One region of the Mangrovibacter sp. MFB070 genome, then DNA from elsewhere that is predicted to be linked to it. Evidence: predicted binding sites of a transcription regulator. Region 1 holds the regulator's gene; the other holds the start of a gene.

Region 1 (4,434 bases):
CAGAACCAGTGTGCTTAACATAATGCTGGTGGTGGCTATCAGGGGTGTGGATACCATCATGGAAACCAGCAGGCTTGCCAGGAAACACAAGCCTAACTGAAGGGCGTTTTGTAATGCAGCGGCCCGCCCGGCAGCCTGGGAAAACGGCTGCAGAGCCTGTGCAACGACAATAGGGTAAATTGCACCATTTGCCAGCGCCATCAGGCAGAAGGGTGCCAGCAGGCTGGTCAAAGAAGGGGATGTGGTCAGCGAGACACCAAAAACAGCGGACACACTCACAGCAAATATCCCCAACAACCAGGGTAGCATTTGCTGCCCTTGCCACTTTTTCAGTGCACTACGGCAACCAAAACCGCCCAGCAAAAAAGCCAGAGTTTGTGGTACGTAACTCAGTCCAATTGCTTCAGGCTCATAACCCATTTGGTGAAGAATAAAGGGGGAACCCGTGAGCCAGGCGAAAAAGCTGGCTGAGCAGGCTGCATAAATAATGACATTCCCACAATACCCTTTATGGCGCAGCAAAGAGGAATAAAGGGTGGGTTGAGAATGCGCTGTACGTTGTGGGCGTTGTGCACTGGTGTAATGCCAGAGGGGTAAAATCAGCAAAAGTGTGATGAGCAGCAGGCAGGCGAATATCGCCTGCCAGTCAAAATGGCGCAGTACCCAGCTACCGGCAAGAGGAGCCAGTGCCGGGGAAAGCGCAACCAGAGGCATGATAGTGGCAAAAACACGATTCGCCTGCTGCCCGGAGAAACGGTCAGTAACCAGCGCCTGCCAACTTACTGTTGCGCAACACACCCCAACCGCCTGAATAAACCGCAATACCAGAAATGCGGTTGGCGAAGTGACGAAAAAAATCCCGGCACAACTCAGTGCAAAAATCACCAGCCCGCTTAACAGAACAGGGCGGCGGCCAAAATGGTCAGAAAGCGGGCCCCAAATTAATTGAGCCAGAGCAAAACCGGCGAGAAACACACTCAAACTGGCGCTGATGGCCGACGGGGGAGCCCCCAGTGAAACCTGAATGGCACTAAATGCAGGCAGGTACATATCGGTTGCTAAAAAGCCCAGCATGCTAAGTCCGGCAAGCCAGGTAATAAAGAGGCGAGAGGCGCTCATGGTCAATCCTGATATAACAAAATTCGTGGCGTGAGTGTAAAAAGTGCATCCGCCGTTGTGAAACGCTAAAATTTGGATGTTCCTTTCAAAAATTTTGCAGGCAGGTTATGTGGTCAGAATATGCGCTTGAAGTGGTGGATGCCGTGGCTCGTAATGGCAGTTTTACTGGTGCGGCACAGGAGTTGCACCGTGTCCCTTCGGCAATCAGTTATACGGTGCGGCAACTGGAATCCTGGCTGTCGGTCGAGCTGTTTGAACGCCGCCATAAAGATGTAGAACTGACCCCCGCCGGGCGCTGTTTTTTGCAGGAGGGCCGCAGTGTTATCAAAAAAATGCATGAAACGCGCCTGCAGTGCCAGCAAATAGCGAATGGCTGGCGTGGTTCACTGGCGATTGCGGTTGACACCATCGTTCGCCCGGCAAGAACCCGTCAGTTGGTACAAGATTTTTATCACCATTTCCAGGATGTGGAATTGCATGTGCGGCCGGAAGTGTTCAATGGTGTGTGGGATGCACTGGCTGATGGCCGGGTAGAACTGGCAATTGGCGCGACCCAGGCTGTGCCTGTTGGTGGGCGTTACGGCTTTCGTGATATGGGTAGCCTGGCATGGTGCTGTGTGGTTGCGGCATCGCATCCGCTTGCGCAGATAAACGGTGCAATTGGTGATGACATACTTCGCCAGTGGCCGTCTCTGGTTCTGGAAGATACATCGCGTGAACTACCGAAAAGGATAACCTGGCAACTCAGTAATCAGCGCCGGATAGTGGTACCAGACTGGCAGTGTGGTTTCGCCTGCCTGAGTGACAGCATCGGTATCGGCATGGTTCCGGCACATATGGCGCAGCCGTTTATTGACCGCGGGGAATGGGTCAGCGTGCAACTTGAAAACCCTTACCCGGACTCGGCTTGTTGCCTGACATGGCGGCAAAGTGATGCCTCACCGGCTTTACAGTGGGTACTGGATTACCTGGGCGACAGCAGCACACTGAACAGTGAGTGGTTGCGGGAGCCAGGCCAGCTCCCGCAAGGTGATTAACGGCGATAATCTCTGAACGGGCCATCGGCCACTGAACGGCGTTCAATCAGGCGGGGATGAACCTCAATTGTCTGAGACTCCTCGCGCTTATTGATAATTCTGTCGAGCAGCATATTAAATGCCGTTTCGCCGAGAGAATCTTTGGGCTGGTGAACGGTGGTCAGTGCCGGGGTAAAGTAACGCGCGTTGCGCACGTTATCGTACCCAATAATCGAGATATCCTGTGGCACACGCAGCCCCATTTCGTCTGCCGCGCAAATAGCACCCATCGCCATAATATCTCCGCCACAAAACACAGCTGTAGGCCGCTGCGGGCAGGTAAGAATTTGCTGCATGGCGTTGTAGCCGGATTCAGGTTCGAAATCGCCGTGAACAATCCATGACTCAGGGACATTGATACCGGCTTCGTTCATTGCTTTCATGAAGCCGGAAAGCCGCCCTGAACCTGTGTTACGTTCCAGTTGGCCTGATATCACGCCAATTTCCCGGTGCCCGCGTTCGACCAAATACCGGCCAGCCATGTAACCGCCTTCGAAGGCGTTATCAATGACCGAGTCGGTAAAATCTGCCCGTGCTTCACCCCAGTCCATAACCACCATCGGAATGTGGCGGTACTCTTCCAGCATAGAAAGCAGTTCCTGGGGGTATTCTGAACACATAACTAACAGGCCATCGACACGCTTTTGCGCCATCATGGACAGGTAGGCACGCTGCTTTTCAAAGTTATTGTGCGCATTGCCGAGAATCAGAGTGTAGCCTTTGGCGAAACAGCTGTTCTCCACCGCTTCAATAATCTCAGCGAAATAGGGAGCTTCACTGCTGGTAGAAAGCAGGCCAATTGATTTTGTGTGGTTCACCTTCAGGCTGCGGGCTACCGCGCTGGGTGAATAATGCAGCTCTTTGATTGCTGCCCACACCGCATTACGGGTGTCTTCCGCAACAAAACGCGTTTTGTTAATAACGTGTGATACGGTTGTAGTGGAAACGTTTGCGCGTTTCGCGACGTCTTTTATAGTTGCCATTCGATGTCACTCCAGACCATATCCTAAACTCCTGAAAACTAATTGGTTAAACGTTTGCCTGGGCTTACCCCTGTAAGCAACGAATTGGGTTGCCAGCATGCCGGGATTGCGACATTAAACGAAAAGGAGGGGATAGTGGCCGGTACGTAATAAGTCAGCGTGCGATTTTGTCTTATATTGAGTAAAAGTGGAAGTGCTAAAGCACATATCAAACTAAATCTTTAAGGATTTTACGGCCAAACTGTGTAAAAATGATCTACACCCACTTTTTACAGGGAATAAGGAATTAATCATGCCAACTGAATTGAGATATTCACTGACTACGACTGTTATTACCTTAGGTCTGATTGTTGCAACGGCGCTGATTGCCATCCTGCATTAAGGCCTGTACTGCTTCACGCAGTTAGCATCGCTCAGGTGATGGCGTTGTTAGTTTTGGTGCCTGTCTAAGGGCCTGCTAATACACTGTCGCCTGGCTGTTGTCCTTTCTCCCTTCCTGCTATTTTCTTTACTGCCACACTGATTCTTTACCATTTAGCAAAACTCTATTATCACTATTGCCACTTTTCAAAGTGAAGTGTGACTGACATCATGTTTTCATCTTTTTTGTCTTTGCCCGCGCTTTTTTGCGCAGGCTAAAAATTGAGGTAGTGATGAAAGTCAATTTGCCATTACTTGCCCTGGCGATAGGGGCCTTTGGGATTGGTACCACTGAGTTTTCACCTATGGGGCTGTTGCCGGTTATTGCTGAAGGGGTTCATGTGTCGATTCCCGCTGCCGGCATGCTGATTAGCGCCTATGCCGTTGGGGTAATGGTTGGGGCTCCACTGATGACCTTGTTGTTATCTCGTTATTCACGGCGAAACGCCCTGGTTTTTCTGATGAGTATTTTTACTTTGGGTAATGTGCTTTCTGCTGTGGCTCCGGATTATGGCATGTTGATGTTTGCCCGTGTGATAACCAGCCTGAACCATGGAGCATTTTTTGGACTTGGGGCTGTGGTGGCTGCCAGTGTCGTCCCCGCGAATAAGCAGGCCAGCGCTGTTGCAACAATGTTTATGGGGCTGACAATTGCCAATATTGGTGGGGTGCCCGCGGCAACCTGGCTTGGGCAGTATATTGGCTGGCGTATGGCTTTCCTGGGGATCGGTGCGCTGGGGCTGGTAGCTATGTTCAGTTTGTTTATGACTATTCCGGCAAGTATCAAAGGCCACAGGCCGGATGTGGCGAAGGAGTTGAAGGTTCTTGCCCGGCCG
Region 2 (4,434 bases), on a different contig from region 1:
GCAGCCTGGTTTGAACCACTCGGAATTCAGGTGGGCTGGCTGGCTGGGAAACAGAAGGGTAAAGCACGCCAGGCTCAACAGGAAGCCATCGCCAGCGGCCAGGTGCAAATGATTGTCGGCACCCATGCTATTTTCCAGGAGCAGGTTGAGTTTCACAACCTGGCTCTGGTTATCATTGATGAGCAGCACCGTTTTGGGGTCCACCAGCGCCTGGCTTTGTGGGAAAAAGGGGAGAAACAAGGCTTCCACCCGCATCAGTTAATTATGACAGCAACCCCCATCCCCCGCACACTTGCGATGACAGCCTACGCAGACCTGGATACTTCGGTAATAGATGAATTACCGCCAGGCAGAACACCAGTGACAACTGTCGCCATTCCTGATACCCGCCGCCCGGATATTATTGAGCGCGTTCGCCATGCCTGTGCAGAAGAAGGGCGCCAGGCTTACTGGGTGTGTACGTTGATTGAGGAATCTGAGTTACTGGAAGCCCAGGCAGCAGAAGCTACGTGGGAAGAGTTAAAAGTCACGTTGCCGGGTTTATCTGTTGGTTTGGTCCATGGGCGCATGAAGCCACAGGAAAAACAGGCGGTCATGCAGGATTTTAAATCCGGGAAACTCCATCTGTTAGTCGCCACCACGGTAATTGAAGTGGGTGTTGATGTTCCCAATGCCAGCCTGATGATCATTGAAAACCCGGAACGCCTTGGGCTGGCCCAGTTACACCAGCTACGAGGGCGTGTTGGCCGTGGTGCGGTAGCCTCGCATTGTGTCCTGCTCTACAAATCACCGTTATCCAAAACGGCGCAAATGCGCCTGCAAGTGCTGCGCGACAGTAACGACGGGTTTGTGATTGCACAAAAAGACCTGGAAATTCGTGGGCCGGGTGAATTGCTTGGTACACGTCAGACGGGGAATGCGGAGTTTAAAGTCGCTGACCTGTTACGCGACCAGAGAATGATACCGGAAGTACAACGCCTGGCACGCCACATCCATGAAAAATACCCCCAACAAGCGCTTGCGCTCATTGAGCGCTGGATGCCAGAAACTGAGCGTTATTCTAATGCCTGATACCCCACGGCTGTAAAAACCGCGGGGTATTGTTTAGCACGTAATATGTCATGCACCAAAAATTGGCAACAACAAATAGAGCTTAATCACCAGAGCATTCACAATATCGATAAAGAATGCACCCACCATTGGAACCACCAGAAACGCCATATGCGATGGCCCGAAGCGGTCAGTAATTGCCTGCATATTTGCAATGGCTGTTGGTGTTGCCCCCAGACCGAAACCACAATGCCCGGCTGCCAGTACTGCCGCATCATAACCTTTGCCCATCAGTCGCCATGTCACGAAGATGGCATACAGCGCCATAGACAGTGCCTGCACCGCCAGAATTGCCAGCATCGGTAATGCCAGAGAAGCCAGTTCCCATAATTTCAGGCTCATCAGCGCCATGGCAAGAAACAAGGAAAGGCTGACGTTACCAAGCACAGAGACCGCCCGGTCAAATACCTGATAGAAACCAATAGCAGACAGAGTATTACTGAGGATAACGCCGACAAACAGCACGCAAACAAAAGTAGGCAGTTCAAGCACTGTCCCTTGCAACAGCTGAGCGACAATACGCCCCAGCGTTAAGCAAATGGCAATCATGGCAATGGTTTCCACCAGTACCAGTGACGTGATCATGCGGCCGATATCTGGCTTTTCGAATGCTGAAGGTACAGCGTTATCATCCGGAGTACCATCTGGAGTGGATGAGTGTTTGACCAAATAACGCGCGACCGGGCCACCAATCAGCCCACCCAGCACCAAACCAAATGTCGCACAGGCCATTGCCACTTCGGTGGCATTTTCAAACCCGTAACGCTCGGTAAAAAGTTTACTCCAGGCAGCACCAGTGCCATGGCCGCCAGACAGCGTAATCGACCCGGCTAACAGACCCATTAGTGGGTCAAGCCCGAGCACTTTTGCCATACCAATGCCGATGGCGTTCTGCATCAGTAACAGACCAACAACGACAATCAAAAATGTACCAAGGACTTTGCCGCCCGAGCGCAGGCTGGCGATATTGGCATTGAGCCCGATAGTGGCAAAAAAAGCCAACATTAGCGGGTCTTTTAGCGACATATCAAACTCAACTTCCCAGCTTGTCGTCAGTTTGAGCAACAGCAATGCCAGTGCGACCAGTAACCCACCAGCGACAGGTTCAGGAATAGTGTATTTTTTCAGGATTGGAACGGTTTGAACCAGTTTACGCCCCAGCAACAGTACCAGGGTCGCGGCGACCAGCGTAGATAAGGTATCGAGATGAAACATATTGAAATACTCCATGTGCGCATCAGTTGCTGCACGCTATCGTCCTGTAATAAGAAATATCACCAAAAAGCGGATAGACGCATTATTCTAACTAAAAAACAGCCAGAGCTTAGCATAAAAACCAGTTTTCCAGTTATTAACATCATTTTTACAAAAAGCAACCGTTTGCTTTTACCATTTAGTCCGATAAAATCACCGCTTTTCCACCACGAGATATCCCAATAATGTCCGCGAGCCATTCAGAAGCAGAAAATACGCAAACGGTTGCTCAGCCACCGCGTAATAGTGAACTCATTTATCATCTGGAAGACAGGCCGCCTTTGCCGCAAACCTTGTTTGCTGCCTGCCAGCATTTATTGGCTATGTTTGTCGCGGTGATCACTCCGGCACTATTAATCTGCCAGGCGCTGGGGTTACCAGCTGCGGATACCCAACACATCATCAGCATGTCGTTATTTGCATCCGGTGTGGCATCCATCATTCAAATTAAAGCCTGGGGCCCGGTAGGTTCCGGTTTATTGTCCATTCAGGGAACCAGCTTTAACTTTGTTTCTCCATTGATCATGGGGGGGCTGGCGCTGAAAAATGGTGGGGCAGATATTCCAACAATGATGGCGGCGCTGTTTGGCACATTGATGCTGGCAAGCTGTACCGAAATGGTACTGTCGCGCGTTCTGCACCTTGCCCGGCGCATTATCACACCACTGGTTTCGGGCGTAGTGGTCATGATTATCGGGTTATCTCTGATTCAGGTCGGCCTGACATCTATTGGTGGTGGTTACGCTGCCATGAACGACCACAGCTTTGGCTCCCCTAAAAACCTGTTACTGGCAGGGATAGTTCTGGCCGTCATTATTCTGCTTAACCGCCAGCGTAACCCTTATTTACGGGTTGCATCGCTAGTGATTGCCATGGCAATCGGCTACCTTGCTGCAGGGCTTATGGGCATGCTGCCCGAAAACACCACGGCCGCTAACCAGGCGCTGATTATGGTGCCCACACCGCTTTATTATGGCCTCGGCTTTGACTGGAATCTGTTGGTGCCACTAATGCTGGTATTTATGGTGACCTCGCTGGAAACGATTGGCGATATTACTGCCACGTCGGATGTTTCAGAACAACCGGTTTCCGGGCCGTTATACATGAAGCGCCTTAAAGGTGGTGTACTGGCAAATGGCCTGAACTCAATGGTTTCCGCTATTTTCAACACCTTCCCGAACTCCTGCTTTGGCCAAAACAACGGGGTTATCCAGTTAACGGGTGTGGCAAGCCGCTATGTCGGGTTTGTGGTTGCACTGATGCTCATCATTTTGGGCCTGTTCCCGGCTGTTAGCGGGTTTGTACAACATATTCCTGAACCTGTTCTGGGCGGTGCCACCATTGTGATGTTCGGCACCATCGCCGCATCAGGTGTCCGAATTGTGTCTCGTGAACCGTTAAACCGCCGCGCCATCCTGATAATCGCATTATCGCTGGCGGTAGGTTTGGGCGTATCTCAACAGCCATTGATTCTGCAGTTTGCTCCTGACTGGCTGAAAAACATGCTCTCTTCCGGGATTGCTGCAGGTGGGATCACTGCTATTCTGCTGAATCTGATTTTCCCGCAAGAAAAAGAAAAGCAATAACAGCTGTTATTCGGTATTGGCCCGGTTTGCACAACAGGGCCAGTACCGGCATATTTGCCCGATATTCTGCCTATTTTCTCACCTGTTCCTGTTTTCGGATGCAACTCCTCACATATCCACCCTTGAGGTCTGTATATTTTTAAGGCATAACACCCGAATGATATCTGCGCAGGATGGAAGACTATGAAATTCGCAGGAAAGTTTATTTTCGCACTGCTGCTCGTCGTCTTTGCGGTGCTGGTTGCAGGGTATTTTGTGGTGCAGACCCCGTGGGGAACCGGGAAAATTGTCCGCTGGGTTAACAACAACACGGGTTATGATTTAAAAATTCAGTCTGTTTCGCACTCCTGGCGCGCGCCAGACCATGTCATGCTGTCTGGTGTTACATTTGGCAGGAAAGGCCATTCAGCCACTCTGGTGGCAAAGCAGGTGGATATAGGCCTGAGCGCACGGCAGTTTTCAGAACCTCTGCATGTGGATACCA

The links. The regulator PurR, encoded in region 1, represses purine synthesis genes. The targets are predictions, from matches to a motif close to CANGCAAACGTTTGCNTG.
Region 2: a site for PurR is predicted at 2,480-2,497, ahead of DT73_RS22625 (NCS2 family protein). Genes of this name have one in related genera too.

What each region holds. Positions count from the first base shown of each region.
Region 1 covers NZ_JJMI01000022.1:527,008-531,441, forward strand. Annotated here, with positions in the region: gene punC (purine nucleoside transporter PunC) at 1-1,119, opposite strand, end outside; gene punR (DNA-binding transcriptional activator PunR) at 1,227-2,156, shown strand; gene purR (HTH-type transcriptional repressor PurR) at 2,153-3,178, opposite strand; gene DT73_RS27075 (YnhF family membrane protein) at 3,471-3,560, shown strand; gene DT73_RS11760 (MFS transporter) at 3,832-4,434, shown strand, end outside.
Region 2 covers NZ_JJMI01000052.1:21,471-25,904, reverse strand. Annotated here, with positions in the region: gene recG (ATP-dependent DNA helicase RecG) at 1-1,071, shown strand, start outside; gene gltS (sodium/glutamate symporter) at 1,120-2,325, opposite strand; gene DT73_RS22625 (NCS2 family protein) at 2,550-3,950, shown strand; gene DT73_RS22620 (AsmA family protein) at 4,134-4,434, shown strand, end outside.